3 regions of the Cohnella yongneupensis genome follow, and region 2 is predicted to be linked to each of the others. Evidence: riboswitches for the same ligand, from Rfam matches in the RefSeq annotation. Region 2 holds a riboswitch; each other region holds the start of a gene.

Region 1 (5,623 bases), on a different contig from region 2:
TTGTGAGTATCCGGGGAGATACCCACGGTCATTAGTGCTACAAGACAACCATTGCGTTCTGCCACGAAGCCGTAATAGGGTAGATGTTTAAGAATATCCCCGCGAGAATCGTCCGTTTCCGGAAATAGCAAGCCTTTAAAGTTAGTACGACGATAGGACATGCCAGGCCTCAGCAGGCCCGCTCGTGCGATCGTCTTATAGCTTAATTGCTCCATTGCCTCGAAATCATCGTCCATTCGAACTTCTCGGTACAGCAGTCGGGTATCGTTCAACGTAGTTCCCTCCATCTCTTCGCACTTCAAGCATGCCACATATCCAATGGAGGCGATAGTTCGAACTTTTTTATAAAAAATCTCATTGCCAAATTTGGAAACGTATCCGATAATCTTTCGCGAGGGAAGCACGATGCTCTTAAGAAACATGGTTCGAGGAACGGCAACGCACGCTCCGGCCAACCGAATGATTCAGCTTTGGCAACATGCTTTATTTGCTTGATCGGGGCTATGCGAAGGTAGCGCCGGTCCGGCGCGCCAAGAAGCTGGGAGGACGCAATCGCATCCATCAAGTCTGAATTAAAACGGGAGCCGCGCGAGGACGGCCTTCTGCAGTCGCTTGCAGCTGCTCGCATTGCCAACCGGCGCAGGTCACATCGGTCTCGTCCACTACGATTACGAGATCGATAATATGTTCTACGTAGCTGAGGAGTCGCGCTATTGCGCCATCGACTTCGACGATGACATGGTTCACTGGTATGGAATGGATATCGCGTTTCGATGCCGAGCAGTCGCCGGATTGGTCCGCGCAGCTGAAGGGTAAGCTTCAGCGCGTCTGCGACCGGATCCGCGCGCAATACGCTTCCGTCTCGATGACGCGGTAACGACAACAACCCGTCTCATCGGAATAAACGCGAGGCGGGTTGTTTATTTTCCAGTTCGGGAATGCAGGATTTGTCAACAAGCTATCGAATCGTACGTCATTTTCCTCTAGGAGGGCACTTGAATGGGATTGTTCAGCGGCCTGCTCAATAACTATTCCGAAGTATCCGTACAAGAGCTTACCGCTCAGTACGGCGCTTACCTCATGCCTCAAGAAAAAATCCTAATGGGCTTCAAGCTCGTTCGCGATTCGTTCATGTTCACCGACGAAAGATTAATTCTCGTTGATCATCAGGGCGTGACGGGCAAGAAAACGAGGGTCGCGTCCATTCACCTTAACTCGATCTATGAAGTGACGATGGAAACGGCGGGTACGGGCTTCGACGATAGCGAAGTTACGATTCACTACATTACTTCGCCCTATTTCAAAACCAATAACGTAAGCACGGCCACCTATAAGTTCGAATTCGGCAAAAAGTTCAACGTTCAGCCCATCTACGTCGCGCTCATGACCATCGCCCACCAGAATAACAAGAGATTGAACGCCTAATCTCGACTATCGCCAACGACCGTCTGCGAAGACGGTCTTTTTGTATCCCTCTAATACTCCCGATCCTGCAGATCCTTATCCGAGAACCAGACCTGAATCTTCTCTACAATGCTGTCGCCCTGCAACGAGATATAAAATTCGTCTTGCCGATAGAGGTGATTCTCCACGCTCTTGAAGCCTCGCTCCCAAAGCTGCATTTCCGATGACGCGATGTCGTCTTGAATCTTAATGTCATAAATCGAGTAGTCCGCGTTCGACGAGACAATATTGCACACGGAGCGATAACAGGAGCTTTCGGAATCGTCCGAGAATCCCAACTCGACCTTATGATCCTCGTACGTTCTGAAGTGCCCGCCGAACCCTTCCTGATTCGTCCCCTGTCCCCATCGATCGATCACGTCTTGCTCGGGCATATCCAGCCGGATCCCGTCCATCCGTAATTGCTTATTGATATCCTGAAAATGTAGCCGAGCATCCATGGAAAAATACACGGCGAACGACACCCCGATTACGATGACGGCCGTAAGCAGCACGACAAGCTTTTTCCCACTGAACACGCCCATCGCCCCCGTCCGATTCGTTCTCGGCAGCTTAAAGCTCAATCCCGATCATCGCGCCAGCCCTTTGAAATAATCTCTGACCTCCAACCAATCGTTCACGCGTACGTATCCCGTTTCATTTTTATTGTGGTTCGCCGTAAATAGAATGCTCTGGCCCTCGAAGCCCTTGAAATGCCTCGTATTGTCGTCGATCAGATAGTCGGCGCGAATGATGCTCTTATCTCCGCAAAATACGAAGTTCATCTCGTTAAGGAACCCGAAATGCTCCTTCAACCATTCGTACTTGGCCGTGAAGGACGTAGGAACCTCCATCGCCGCAGTGGCAATGAAGATTTCGTACGACTCCGATAGCTCTTTGATAACCTCTTGGCTGTGCGGTATTGGATTCAAATCTCGGAAAAAATCCGGCATTAGGATCAATTCGAAGATTTCGTGAGCCAACTCCGGCCGAAGGTCTCTGAGCTTCTTGCCGTGCAGCTCCTCCATCGTAACTTGTTCGTTAAAAGTGCGATTAAACAACTCCAGATGCTTAGTCGAAAATTCCGCAATAACTTCGTCCATATCGATCGCGATTCTTTGCATGCTAACCTCGCCTGCCCCTGCTGATTATTAATGTCATAATTTTGTAATGCCGTTAACGATTCTGTCAACTTCGTTATCGATTTAGTTCGGACTCGGCGGCATGTACCGTATTGCGGAGTAGCGTCGCGATCGTCACCGGGCCGATGCCTCCCGGAACCGGAGTAATCGCGCTGACATGGGGCAGACAAGCCTCATAGTCCACATCGCCAACGTTGCCGGGATTGTAACCTGCATCCAATACGACCGCGCCCTGCTTGATCCACGAGCCTTGAACGAACCGCGGCTTGCCAACCGCCGCGACGACGATATCCGCCGTCTTCACGATCGAAGCAAGATGCTGTGTTTTCGAATGGCAGATCGTCACCGTCGCGTTCCGGTTGAGCAGCATGAGCGAGACGGGCTTACCCAGAATCGGGCTACGGCCGATGACGACCGCATGCTTGCCTTCCAGCGGCACTTCGTACGCGTCCAAGATCGATAGAATCGCTTGCGGCGTGCAAGGTGCGTAGCTCGGCAGATCGAACGCGGTTCTTCCGAAGCCGAGCGTCGTTACGCCGTCGACGTCTTTCCCCAGCTTAATGCGTTCGAAGGCTTCTCGTTCATCAATATGCTCCGGCACGGGGTGCTGCAACAGAATACCGTGAACGAGCGGATCGTCATTCAGTTCGCCGATGACCCGTAGCAACTCTTCGGTTGTCGTTGCGCTCGGCAAGGTAACCCGCTTCGAACGGATGCCGAGGCGTTCGCAGGCGTTGCCCTTCATTCTCACGTACGTAGCCGATGCCGGATCGTCGCCGACGAGTATCGTAGCCAGACATGGTGTAATGCCCTGCTTCGCCAACTCCTCCACTCTCGTCTGCAACTCGGATCTCATGTTACGCGCAACGGCCACGCCATCCAAGATCGTGACTTGTTCGCTCATCCCAATCCCTCCCGGTAAATAGAAAGAGGCAAGGGATGTTCCCTTACCTCTGCCCAGGCGTACGGCTCGTGACGCCGTGCGCTCCCTCGCGGTCATCCGCGTTCGCCAGTTACGCACGGCCGTATTCAGTTGCTACCATTGTAAGCCCAACAGGCTTCGTCGATCAATACCGTTATCGAACAATCGGCTTCTTTCGCATCGTCGATATTATTGAATAATTGATTGCTTATATATTGTATAGCCGATCTTCCGTGCCGTTCGTCGTCACCGCGCAATCCGGATATTTCGATTCGATGAATAGGCACACCTGAGGATAGAACCTCGGCTTTCCCGTAAGAAACCGAACATCCGCCGCACCCTTCTCTTGAATGAGCAGATCACAGATCACCCTAGCGCTGCGAATACCGCGGCCGACATATTCGAGAACCGGCGCATGCCATCTGTCGTCCAGCTCCATCCCGACAGGGAGCGCCGTATCTTCTTGTGCGTTCTCATGCGTGTCTTCTTGCGCATTCCAGCTGAAGAGATCCACCGGAGCAGGCGGTTCCGCTACGGGCACGACGCGTTGTATCGGAATAGACTCGGCACGACGGGGAGGCGCGACATGCCTTAGCTTGGCCAACTGCCTATTGAGCAAGGGCAGGCCGTGACTCACATGCATGCGCACGTCTTCTGGAAGATTACCGCGGCCGACGATCTCAGGATCGTTCTGCCAGCCGTTCTTCACTTTGAGCAGGAGCTCGTCCAGCTCGTAGTCGATCGCGTCGAACCCTTTTTTCACCGCAGCTACGACTTCCGCGTCAATCCCGAGATGCTCCTTCAGATGCTCGATGCCAAACTTCTTTGTCTCTCCGGTCGCTTTATTGTCCACCTGATGCTGGTAGCGCAGTTGCCGACCGCATTCGCAGCGTAGCTCTGGCGAGACGCATCCCGCGTCGATATAGCCCGTATAAATCCAATCAGAAAGCAAAAACTCGATGTCTTCCGGATTCGTGTTGTCCGGTATATGGAAGCCCTTGTCGCGCGCCATCGCGTTCGCGAAGCTCGTCCGGCGGCTACGGTTCAATTGTTTCGTTAGAAAATCCCGTTGCTCCGCGCTCAAGCTCTCCATGATCGCATCGCGTTCTTGCACCGATAGAATTAACATAGCTAGCTCCTTCGTAGGCGTTACGACGCTAACAACCGCGCAAGTCTATTCTAACGGTTGCCACGGCCCTTATTCATGCGGAAAAGTCGGTTTTAAATAGAGGCTGTCGCTTCCGTTAGACAAGTTGCGGTGTTACGCGCCTCGGCATATAGATCAACGAAAGAGCAGATCCAAGGATATGCTCCTTCACATGTTCCACAACGTTAGCCTGTATTCCTGCCAGAATTTTTTGACGAATATTGACGACTGCGTAGATCAGAATTACACTCTAATTTGTGTACTTTAACTTACTCTCACAGGAGAACAATCTATTATGAACATCAAGCTCGTATTGATCAGCTTATATATCGTATTGATTTACTGGATTTCATCGCATCTGCCGTCCATGCATGCTCTGTTCTATCCGACGCTCGGCGCGTTCAGCTTCTTGTTGGCATCGCGCGAGTTCGATATGAAGGAAGCCGGCCGCGTAATGGCCGGAGCGACGATAGGCTCGGCCATCGGAACGTTGCTGCACGCGGCGAGTCCCGGCGTTATCGGGTTACTGGCCGATACGCTCTTCGTCGGATGGCTGATCCATCGGTTCCGTTGGAACGCGCCTCCGATTCTCGCCGTCTCCATTATTCCGTTCTTCGTCGCGCAACCGAACCTGTGGGCCGCCCCCTTATCCGTCATGCTGTCTATCGCGGGCTTGATCGCCGTGCTGGCAGGGGCTCGACAAGCCGAGTCGCTATGGAGGCCGGTCTCTTTTAGAAGCACAATCGCTCCCGAAGCGGAATAACCTAGCCGAATATTGAATGCCAACGCCTACCCACCTTCCGGTTAATGACATGGAGGTGGGTTTGTTGTTACTCTGGATCTATGACGCGAGCCTTATTTTTCCTATTGATTTTGTTGAAATCTGTCGGAAAGCGTGTAGAATAATAGAAGATTCGCACACTTCCTAAACATTTACATTGCAGGAAAATACGCATCTCCGAATACTCC
Region 2 (5,623 bases):
GATGGCAAGACGGACGTGGTGAAGCAGTACGAGCGAGGCTATTAAGGCGCGACGCGATAGTCGCGCTCCTGCGATAATACCTGCGCATGCGGCACCGGGTTAGCGGAACTACGTGCCGTTAATACGCTATTGCCCGTGCTTGGCGGCACATTAGCAGAACCACGTTCCGCTATTCCGCTATTGCCCGCGCGTGGCGAATCACCAAAAAAGCCCCGACACGGAACCAAGGTTCCACGTCGGGGCTTTTGCGTATGCGCGTATTAGTACGCCATGTTAGGGTACAGAGGATATTGCGCCGTCAGATCAGCCACAAGACCGCGGGCTTTCTCGAGCGTCGCCGCGTCTTTAGGGTTCTTGAGCGTAAGGGCGATGACTTTAGCGATCGTCTTCATCGCTTCCGGACCCATGCCGCGGGTCGTGACGGCCGGCGTACCGATACGGATACCGCTCGTGATGAACGGGCTCGTCGGATCGAACGGGATCGCGTTCTTATTGACCGTGATCGCGACGGAGTCGAGAACATGCTCGGCTTCTTTGCCCGTGATGTTCAAGTTGCGCGTATCGATCAGCATCAAGTGGTTGTCCGTGCCGCCGGAAACGATATTCAGGCCTTCCGCGACGAGCGCGTCCGCAAGCACCTTCGCGTTAACGACTACATCGCGAGCGTAGTCTTTGAAAGAAGGTTGAAGCGCTTCGCCGAAGGCGACCGCTTTGGCCGCGATGATGTGCATGAGCGGTCCGCCTTGCGTGCCCGGGAATACCGCTTTGTCGATCGCGGCAGCCCATGGTTGACGGCACAAGATCATACCGCCGCGAGGTCCGCGGAGCGTCTTATGCGTCGTCGTCGTAACGAAGTGAGCGTGCGGTACAGGGCTCGGATGTTGACCGCCCGCGACGAGACCCGCGATGTGCGCCATGTCGACCATGAAGAGCGCGCCTACGTCGTTAGCGATTTTGCCCATTTTCTCGAAATCGATCGTGCGCGGGTATGCGGATGCGCCGGCAACGATCAGACGAGGACGGTGCTTGAAAGCCGCTTTGCGGACTTCTTCGTAATCGATCGTGAAAGTCTCTTCGTTAACGCCGTAAGCGACGAAGTTGTACAGCAAGCCGGACGCGTTCGCCGGGTTACCGTGCGTCAAGTGGCCGCCGTGCGCAAGGTTCATGCCGAGAACCGTGTCGCCCGGCTTGAGCACTGCCAAGTAAACCGCAAGGTTAGCTTGCGCGCCGGAGTGCGGCTGAACGTTCGCATGCTCTGCGCCGAACAGTTCTTTGGCGCGGTTGCGCGCGATTTCTTCCGGGATGTCTACGTATTCGCAGCCGCCGTAGTAGCGTTTGCCCGGGTAGCCTTCCGCGTATTTGTTCGTAAGCACCGTGCCCATCGTCTCGAGGACCGCTTCGCTTACGATATTCTCCGATGCGATCAATTCGATGTTGTCGCGCTGACGTTTCAGTTCGAGGTTAAGCGCCTTTACGATTTCCGGGTCTTGCTTGTTGAGATTGTCCAACATGATGATATGCCTCCTAAGGAATTAGTTCTATGGGTACTGCATTAGTCACAAGTATTCGTAGAAGATTGCGCCGGAGCGGCGTCTTCCAGGGTATAGACCGCGCGAGCGCCGCCGATCAGCTTCGGACGCGTCATCGCCATCGCGACCCGCGCCTGCCCGATCGTCCGGACCGACGGTCTGAGCGGTACGGCGACCGGACGCAAATGCATGCCGATCATCGTCTCTCCGATGTCGATGCCCGCGTGCGCTTGCACCGCCTCGACGAGACAAGGTTGTTGCAATTGACGATAAGCGAAGGAGGCCATCGAGCCGCCCGCCTTCGGCATCGGAATCGCCGATACCTCGGTCCAGCCCTGCTGTTCGGCCAAGGTCCGTTCCGTCACCAGCGCGCGATTCAGATGCTCGCAGCATTGCCAGACCGCTTGGAATCCGATCCGCTGTCTGACCCGCTCTACGCCCGCATGAATTTGCGCGGCAACCGATTCGGCGCCGGAGGTCCCGATGCGCGCCCCTTGCACCTCGCTCGTGCTGACGCCGAATACGACGATCTGCCCCGGCCGCAAAGCCGCGGCTTGCGCGAGCTCGCTTAGCACCTGCTCCACTTGCTCCGTTATCGTGTTCGCAGCTTCCGACGTCATCACGAGACCTCCTTCTATCGCCGATATCGCGAATGAATTATTTCGATTCCAATGCCATCACTTTGTTGATGCGGTTCTTATGGCGTTCGCCGCCCGAAAACGGCGTCTCGAGCCAGATCTTCACGATTTCCGCGGCAAGCCCCGGACCGATGACGCGTTCGCCCATGGCGAGTACGTTCGTATCGTTATGCTCTCTAGTCGCCTTGGCCGAGAACATGTCGTGCACGAGCGCGCAACGAATACCGTGCGTCTTGTTCGCGGCGATCGACATGCCGATGCCGGTTCCGCATATAAGAATGCCCCGCTCCGCTTCGCCGCTAACGACTTTCTCGCATACCGGCAATGCGTAATCCGGGTAATCTACGGAATCTCCGCAGCTGCAGCCAACGTCGATCAATTCATGGCCCAGCGCCGTAAGCACGGGTACGATCTCATCCTTTAGCCGGTAACCGGCGTGGTCTGCCCCAATCGCGATTTTCATCCCCAATGACCTCCCTCGTATACGTAGCTATTATACCTGAATTGCTCTGAGCCAAACAGAATTCGACATCCATAATACCGTCAAAAGACAAAAAAGAGCAAACGTGCGTTAGCACGTTGCTCTTTGCCCAGGCGACCGGCCGGGTGTCCGATGCTCCACCGTGGTTTCATCCACTACGCGTCGCCAGTTACATCGGAACCTTGAAGTTATGCTCTAATCATACCGAACGAAGCGATAAAAATCAATCACCCTTCGCGCCCATTCGAGCCGGAATCATCTGGTTCCAGCTTCTCGACGATGCTCAGCAAAGCGTCCTCGATCTCGTCCGCGCACTGCTCGTAGAGCGAGAGCGAGCCGCCGAACGGGTCGGCGATATCGAAATTCGGAATGCGCCGTTGCAGCTCGAACAGCCGCGCTTGCTCCTCGGCGGACAACTGCTGCCCTAACGCTTGCCGAACCTGCCATTCGCTGTACAGCCTCTCCGCCTCCGCCACGTCGTCCATTACCGGATCGCCTCTGAGCGCGTATTCCTTAAGCGTGTGCGTCTTCGCGATAGCATCCGGGTAAGACTGCACGATGGCTCGCTTATGGCTGGTCGATAGCGTAAGAATCAGATCCGCCCAGCGCACTTCGTTCGCCGTCAGCGAGGTCGAAGTGCCGGGTACGTCCAGGTTGCGTTTGCGGAGCGCGGTCGCCGCGTGCGGGGACGCCGGAAGACCGTTCATCGTGGCGACGCCCGCCGAGCGGACTTCGATCGACTTGCCTCCGCGGGCAGCCAAATCGGCGAGCATCGCATGTGCCATCGGGCTGCGACACGTATTCCCCGTACATACGATCAGAATGCGAAGCATGCTTGTGCCCCCTTTATCTAGTTATTCAGAATTTATAAGTTTCATGGCTACTCATTTCTGAATAACCTCCGACATAAACGTTTTTCCGCCATCCCTTAGGACGGCGTAAGTCGTTTATGCTTGGCCGTCTCTATATAAGAAATAATAATCCAAATCCGAACAAAATAACACCGCCGAGCGCTTCCCCGTATCCGCCCAGCGAACGGCTGACGTGCCGTCCGAGCATCAATCCCATTACGCTCATCAGCCCGCCGGTCAACCCGAATAGCAGCACGGTGACGAACAAGTGAGAGGAGAACATGCCTAGCGACACTCCGACGGAGAACGAATCGATGCTTACGCTAAAAGAAAATACGAGCGTGCCCCAGACGGTGCGATGATCGATCGAATCGACCGACTCCCCGCGCACGGAGCTATAGACCATATGTCCGCCGAGCAGCAAGAGCAACGCTCCCGCGGCAGAAGTCGCGATTCCGCCGAGCAGCTCGCCGACGTATTGTCCCATGACCATGCCGCCGAGCGGCATCAAAATATGGAACAGCGCGATAATCGCGCTCAGCTTGAGCACGTCGCGGCGCCGGATGCCTTTCAATCCGATTCCGATGCCCAGAGAGAAAGCATCCATGCCCAGAGCGACCGCCATGACGAGAATCGTCAGCATTTGCCCGGATGCGATGGACCAGTCCGTCATCGCTTGTCCCCCCTCATGCGGCGAGCTAGCCTCCGCATCGCCTTATCCTCTATCCAACATATGCGGACGAGTTCGGGATCATGCTCTTAGGGGTGGAAGCTTATGGAAGATGGAGGGGTGCTTCCCTTTAGACGTTCAGAACGCGGCCGCCGGCGGCTTTGCGCAGGCGATTCATGAGCGCGGTGCCTATGCCTCGCTCCTCATAGCCTTCCGCGACGATGAAATCCAATTCCCTCGCGTCGCATTCCCGCAAGTGCGCATACAGAGCCTGCGCCGCGACTTCAGGGGAGCTGCGCGGCCCGCAGTCGAGCACCGCGTCCGCTTCGTAGCGGCCCGCATGCTCCGTGCACGCCAGCACGCCGACGCGCGACCCAAGGGCGCGCGCTTCATCGACCTTCGATTGGACGGCCGCAATCATCGCCTCCTGCTCGCCCGTGACGAGCAGCAACTCGCCCTTTGGCGCATAGTGAGCGTATTTCACGCCGGGCGACCTTGGCGCCTGTTCGAGGGACGCTTCCGTCTGCCGACTCTCCTCGCCTTGTACCGATGCGCGTCCGCCGACCGCTTGCTGCAGCATCTCGCAGGTTACGCCGCCCGGTCTAAGAATATGAATCCGATCATCGATGACTCGGACAACCGTCGATTCAAGCCCGACGCCGGTCGGACCGCCGTCTAGTATGCCGTCGATACGCCCGTCCAAGTCTTCACGCACATGCGACGCTTGCGTTGGGCTTGGTCTGCCGGAACGGTTGGCGCTCGGCGCGGCCAGCGGGCAGCCCGACTCCGCGATCAGCCTCCGCGCCGTCTCGTGCGCGGGCACGCGCACCGCCACCGTATCGAGTCCTGCCGTCACGAGCGGCGATACGACGCCTTCCCTCACCGGAAGAACGAGCGTCAGCGGTCCCGGCCAGAACGCCTCCATCAGCCGTCGTTCGATTTCCGTCACCTGCGTCGCGAGCCGTCCAACGTCCGCCGCTTCCGCCAAGTGAACGATCAGCGGGTTGTCCGAAGGCCTGCCTTTGGCCGCGAAAATCCGCGTGACCGCCTCCGTATTGCCCGCATCTCCTCCGAGCCCGTACACCGTCTCGGTCGGGAACGCAACGATGCCGCCATCGGCAAGCGCCGCGGCGGCTTCTTTCAGACCGGCCTGCGCCGGATCCGAGGACCAATATTTCGTCATCATGCTCATGTCCATCCTTGTCTGCCGTCATCGCCGCATGCGCGGCAAGCCTATGCTTTGCCGCTATTATAGCACATTACGAGAACAACCCCGCGATGAACGCGATCAGCTTCTGGATGATGACCCACAGGAAAAACTTCGGCTTCGGCTTCTCCGCTTCCGTTCCGTTGTCCGAAGCGTTAGACGCATGCGCCGGTTTAACGCTGGCCGTCGCGACTTTGGCGTCGTCATCTTGAGCGGTAGCCGCCGTCAAGCACATAGGCGGGAACAG
Region 3 (5,623 bases), on a different contig from region 2:
ACACACGAGTCGCTATTCCTGGCCAATTAACGGTTTTAACATTGGTTGCGGATATCAGAAGCCTTATTAGCACCCAAGCGCCGTATTCTAACGAGTTTTGAGGAAAATAGCGTCTTCTATGTCCGCTAGGTCGCCCAAACACGGCTTGTTCGTCAGAATAGCGTCCCGTGTGTCCGTGGAGTCAGTCCCCTACCCCATCAATCGATGCTCATACGCGTAGAGGCTGCCCTTAATCACCTTTCGGTGACTTGTGGGACAGCCTCTATAGTTACATTAGGAGATGAGATGCTTATCCCTTAGCAAGCTCCTTGCGAACGATCGGCGCGACCTTGGTGCCGAGCAGCTCGATGGTGCGCAGCAGCTGGCTATGAGGCATCGTGCTGACGTCGGCATGCAGGAAGAACCGCGTAATGCCTAGGTTGCGCTGCAGCAGCACGATTTTCTCGGCGACGTATTCGGGATCGCCGACATAGAGCGCACCGCGCATGCTGCGAGCGGCATCGAACGCCGAGCGGTCGTAATGCGGCCATCCGCGTTCGCGACCGATCGTGTTCATATGGGCTTGCGTGTGCGGGAAGAACAGGTCGGCTGCTCGGTCGGTCGTATCCGAAATGAAGCCGTGGGAGTGCGTCGCAATCTGCAGCTTGGCGACGTCATGCCCTGCGCGCGCGGCGGCTTGCTTATACAAGTTGACGAGCGGAGCGAACCGCTCCGGCATGCCGCCGATGATGGCGAACACGATCGGCAATCCGAGCGTCCCCGCGCGAACGGCGGATTCCGGATTGCCGCCACTGGCGATCCATACCGGAAGCGGCTCCTGCACGGAGCGCGGATAGACGCCTAAGTTTTTGATCGCCGCACGATGGCCTCCGCGCCAGGTGACCTTTTCCGATGCGCGGATCGCGAGCAATAGCTCGAGCTTTTCCTCGAACAACTCGTCGTAATGGTCCAGACTATATCCGAACAGCGGGAACGATTCGATGAACGAACCGCGCCCCGCCATAATTTCCGCCCGACCGTTAGACAAGCCGTCCAACGTGGAGAAAGATTCGTATACGCGAACCGGATCGTCCGAGGACAATACCGTAACGGCGCTCGAGAGACGGATCCGCTTCGTCACGGAAGCGGCCGCTGCGAGTATGGTGACCGGCGAAGTGCCCGCGTAGTCTGCCCGATGATGTTCGCCTATGCCATAGACGTCTAGCCCGACTTGATCGGCGAGCACGATTTCCTCGACGGCCTGGCGCAGCCGCTCGGCGTGAGTGATGGACTTCCCGACCGTCGCGTTCGGCGTCGCTTCGAGAAACGTGCTGATTCCTATTTCGAATGAAGATGCTTGATTAGTCATGCGGGTTTCGCCCCCTTATTAATACCTATAGTCTACTCATTATTTTATTGTTTCTCAACTTTTGTTAGTTAGGTTACAATCCAAGGGAGGTGAGCTGCGGATGAACATTAGGGTTGACCAAAGAGGACCATCTTTAGTAGCGATCGTGGAAAGCGACGAGATTGTCATTGGCGAAGTGCAAGACGCATTGGATTTAATGGCTACTGTACAATACACGGCGGACTGCACAAAAATGCTCATCGAAAAGTCGTGCTTCACGGAAGATTTCTTTGAGCTCAAGACGAAGCTTGCGGGCGATATTTTGCAAAAGTTTACGACCTATCAAGTGAAGCTGGCGATCGTAGGAGATTTCGGCGCGTACGACAGCAAAAGCCTGAAGGATTTCATATACGAATGCAACAAGGGCACGCAAATCTTTTTCCTCCCGGACCAGGCGACCGCGCTCGATAGGCTTCACCAGTACGCGTAATCGTGCCGGATCTACAGACGTGATTAAACAAATCCAACCGTTGTCAGTTCCAAAATAAGGATGTACACTATCGTTAACAATTACACCGCGCGCAACTGGCGTAGCATGGATAACCATGGGGGAACGCAGCGGATACGGCCGTACGCCTGGGCGAAGCAATCGAACGCGAATGTCGCGATCGGGTGCTTCTTTTTGTTTTTCCAGCCCATAAGGAGAGGCTAGGTGTCTATGATGAAAGTGGCTTACGTGATGTTCGACGGAATGACGACGCTCGATTGGGCGGGTGTACATGAGGTGCTGCCGTGGATGCTCGTGCTCGGGGCTAAGCCGGACTTGTCATGGGACTTCTGTTCGAACAAAGACCGGATTACGGACGATCGCGGACTTAAAATCAACATCGACCACGTTTTGCCGGACTTGTCCAGGTACGACTTGGTTTTCGTAACCGGCGGCATGCCTACGAGACAGCTTAGATTCGATGCCGCATTCATGGCCTGGATCAAGACCGCGCGAGACGCGAAGCTCAAAGCGTCGGTATGCACCGGCGCTTTGCTGCTCGGCGCCGCCGGGTTCCTAGAGGGTAAGCGGGCAACGACTAACCCGTCGGCATATGACTTGCTTGCCCCCTATTGCGCGGAGGTCGTTCGGGAACGCTGCGTTCGCGACGGCGACGTGTTCACCGGAGGAGCCGCGTCGTCTTCGATCGACCTAGGCTTGCTGCTCGTCGAGTCGTTAACGGACGTCGCATTCGCTCGACAGGTGCAACAGAAAATAGATTACCCGTACTATCGTCCGCAATTGTAATGGCCTATTCGATCGAGGATAATGATTAGGTAAGGACTGGTAACCTAATTTCTCGAAGCGGGTGATCATTTGAACCGAATCATTGCGATTACCGGCGCATCGTCCGGGATCGGTCTGGCAACGGCGCTGAAGTTCGGACGGGAAGGGTGGACCGTATACGCGGGCACTCGGAATGCGGAAAGAGATAGGCAGCTGTACGCGGACAACGCGAATGTGCATTTCGTCGAGATGGAAGTAACCGACCCGACCGCTCTGCAGACGGTCGTAGACCGAATCGATGCCGAGCATGGACGTCTGGACGTCCTATTCTGCAATGCCGGCTTCGGTTATTTGAGGGCGCTTGGGCAAGCGGATCTCGCGGACATCCATCGCGTGTTCGACACGAACGTATACGGCGTCATGCATACGATCCGCGCCGCGCTGCCGCTTCTTCGCAAGGGAGATGGCGGGCATATTATCGCGACGTCTAGCGTCGGCGGGCTTGTGGGACAGCCGCTCAACGAAATTTATTGCGCCAGTAAATTCGCGGTCGAAGGTCTACTCGAAAGCTTAGCGACTTACTATAAGCCCGCTTTCAACATCGATATAACGCTTCTTGAGCCGGGCGCGATCGCCACGAGCTTCGTCAGTACGGTCATGTCGCAGGTCGAGAAGACGGGCGGTATTCTGGACGATGAATACAAGCCGGTTCTGATGCGTTATATCGAAGGTTTCAATAGCCGCAATTCCGTGCCGCAGACGTCGGAGTCGGTTGCCGATGTCGTATGGGACGTCGTCCATAGCGATCCGAAGCCGCTTCGCGTCAGAACTTCGGAAGCTGCCGAATCATTCGTCCGCTTCAAGGCGGAGAAAGATCCGACCGGGCTCGAAGGCGTAAAGTATACTCGCAAGCTTCAACTGAATTGGTAAAATAGGGATAGGTAACCGCTGATGGAGCGGCCGACGTCTCGGTCGTTCTCAAACTCATGGAGGTGCACGGAAATGAAAGCTCTTTTTATCGGGGGAACAGGCATTATCAGCTCGGCGATTACGGAGCAATTGGCGAAGCAAGGCTGCGAATTGTACTTGCTTAACCGCGGCAGCCGGAACGATGATTTGCCTGCGGGCGTACGCGTCGTTCAAGCGGATATCAACGACGAGGAGCGCGTGGCGAAGCTGATCGAGTCGATGTCGTTCGACGTCGTCGCCGATTTTATCGCGTTCGTGCCGGCGCAGCTGGAGCGGGATTATCGCCTTTTCCAAGGCAAAACGAAGCAATTCATGTTCATCAGCTCGGCATCCGCCTATCAGACGCCGCTATCGGACTATCGAATCACCGAAGGTACGCCATTATCGAATCCATACTGGGAATATTCCCGGAACAAAATAGCCTGCGAAGAGTACCTCATCAAGCAATATCGCGAGCAAGGCTTCCCGGTTACGATCGTCCGGCCGAGCCATACGTACGACGAACGCTCGATTCCGCTAGGCGTGCACGGTAGCAGAGGAACTTGGCAGGTTGCCCGGCGCATGCTGGAGAACAAGCCGGTCATCATTCACGGCGACGGTACGTCTTTGTGGACGATGACGCACAACAGCGACTTTGCCAAAGGCTTCATCGGCTTGATGGGCAACATTCACGCGCTCGGTGAGACGGTACATATCACTTCGGACGAGTCGGTCACTTGGAACCAAATTTACGAGATTATCGCCGACGCGCTGGGCGTTAAGCTCAATGCCGTCCACGTCTCTTCGGAATTCCTCGCCGCATGCAGCACGGAAGACTACCGCGGCGGCTTGCTAGGCGACAAGGCCAACTCCGTCGTCTTCGACAACGCGAAGCTGAAGCGGCTAGTTCCCGAATTCGTCGCGACGACGCGTCTCGACCAAGGGATCAAGAAGACGGTCGCCCACATTCTGGCCCATCCAGAGCTGCAGCAAGAAGACCCGGAATTCGATGCGTGGTGTGACAAGGTCGTTCATGCGCTGGATGCGGCGGCAAAGGCGATCAGAGGGTAAAAAGGGAACCGAATAGGCATCCGCTGAATATTCTGCTTCGACGACTTGAGCAGAAGGTGGCGGATGCAAGATGATTCCGATGTACCCGTATTACGGTTACGAGACGCATTGTCGTCCAGTCCCGGTGACGTTCCCTCCGCAGCATCAAGATAGGCAGCCGGGTTTGGAATATTTGATGAACCCGACTCCAATCTCGGATAATCCCGCCTATAAGGGAAGCGGTAAGCTGGCAGGCAAAGTCGCCATCATCAACGGCGGCGACAGCGGCATCGGCCGCGCGGTCGCGATCGGCTTCGCCAAGGAAGGCGCAGACATGGCGATCGTCTACTTGTACGAGCGGGAAGACGCGCTGGCGACGAAGGCGATGGTCGAGAAATACGGGCGGCGCTGTTTACTAATCGAAGGCGATTTGCGGCGTCCGGAGTTTTCCGCGGAAGTCGTAAGACGGACGCTCGCCTGCTACGGTTGCCTGGACATTCTGGTCATGGGCCAAGGCGTTCAATTCCCTCAGGAAAGCATCATGAATATTTCCGACGCGCAGCTTGAGGACACGTACCGAACGAATATTTTCCCGATGTTCTACATGACGAAGGCGGCGTTGCCGTACTTGAAGCCGGGAAGCGCGATTATCTCGACGGCGTCCGTTACCGCCTACGTGGGAGCGCCGCTGCTCGTCGACTACTCGTCGACCAAGGGTGCGATCGTCTCGTTCACGCGATCTTTATCGCTGCAGCTAGTCCATAAGGGCATTAGGGTCAACGCTGTGGCACCCGGACCGATCTGGACGCCGCTCATCGTATCGAGCTATTCCGCGGAATACGTGAAGACGTTCGGGCTGGAGACGCCGATGAAGCGAGCTGGGCAGCCGTTCGAGCTCGCGCCGACTTACATTTACTTGGCGTCGGACGACTCGTCGTTCGTGACGGGGCAAGTGCTGCACGTTAACGGGGGCGTTATGACGGAAACCTAATAGACCTAATAGAGGGGCATTCGGGTTATTTAAT

The links. A riboswitch is a leader RNA that binds a small molecule or an ion and turns the genes downstream of it on or off. The one in region 2 is predicted to bind ZMP and ZTP.
Region 1: linked by a shared signal. The riboswitch ahead of ACFPQ4_RS06010 (bifunctional 5,10-methylenetetrahydrofolate dehydrogenase/5,10-methenyltetrahydrofolate cyclohydrolase) and the one ahead of rpiB (ribose 5-phosphate isomerase B) in region 2 are both predicted to bind ZMP and ZTP.
Region 3: linked by a shared signal. The riboswitch ahead of ACFPQ4_RS05250 (DJ-1/PfpI family protein) and the one ahead of rpiB (ribose 5-phosphate isomerase B) in region 2 are both predicted to bind ZMP and ZTP.

What each region holds. Positions count from the first base shown of each region.
Region 1 covers NZ_JBHSNC010000019.1:4,108-9,730, reverse strand. Annotated here, with positions in the region: gene ACFPQ4_RS06035 (hypothetical protein) at 1-272, opposite strand, end outside; gene ACFPQ4_RS06030 (hypothetical protein) at 752-877, shown strand; gene ACFPQ4_RS06025 (PH domain-containing protein) at 1,000-1,425, shown strand; gene ACFPQ4_RS06020 (hypothetical protein) at 1,476-2,027, opposite strand; gene ACFPQ4_RS06015 (5' nucleotidase, NT5C type) at 2,034-2,567, opposite strand; gene ACFPQ4_RS06010 (bifunctional 5,10-methylenetetrahydrofolate dehydrogenase/5,10-methenyltetrahydrofolate cyclohydrolase) at 2,641-3,489, opposite strand; ZMP/ZTP riboswitch at 3,534-3,612, opposite strand; gene ACFPQ4_RS06005 (DUF3895 domain-containing protein) at 3,716-4,636, opposite strand; gene ACFPQ4_RS06000 (hypothetical protein) at 4,950-5,417, shown strand.
Region 2 covers NZ_JBHSNC010000051.1:75,262-80,884, forward strand. Annotated here, with positions in the region: gene ACFPQ4_RS16855 (NADH:flavin oxidoreductase/NADH oxidase) at 1-45, shown strand, start outside; gene ACFPQ4_RS16860 (serine hydroxymethyltransferase) at 261-1,508, opposite strand; gene ACFPQ4_RS16865 (TIGR01440 family protein) at 1,553-2,149, opposite strand; gene rpiB (ribose 5-phosphate isomerase B) at 2,187-2,630, opposite strand; ZMP/ZTP riboswitch at 2,749-2,831, opposite strand; gene ACFPQ4_RS16875 (low molecular weight protein arginine phosphatase) at 2,876-3,481, opposite strand; gene ACFPQ4_RS16880 (manganese efflux pump MntP) at 3,612-4,172, opposite strand; gene ACFPQ4_RS16885 (L-threonylcarbamoyladenylate synthase) at 4,300-5,355, opposite strand; gene ACFPQ4_RS16890 (stage II sporulation protein R) at 5,429-5,623, opposite strand, start outside.
Region 3 covers NZ_JBHSNC010000013.1:57,473-63,095, forward strand. Annotated here, with positions in the region: gene ACFPQ4_RS05240 (LLM class flavin-dependent oxidoreductase) at 290-1,348, opposite strand; gene ACFPQ4_RS05245 (DUF4180 domain-containing protein) at 1,449-1,817, shown strand; ZMP/ZTP riboswitch at 1,899-1,976, shown strand; gene ACFPQ4_RS05250 (DJ-1/PfpI family protein) at 2,046-2,621, shown strand; gene ACFPQ4_RS05255 (SDR family oxidoreductase) at 2,691-3,530, shown strand; gene ACFPQ4_RS05260 (SDR family oxidoreductase) at 3,603-4,619, shown strand; gene ACFPQ4_RS05265 (SDR family oxidoreductase) at 4,690-5,589, shown strand.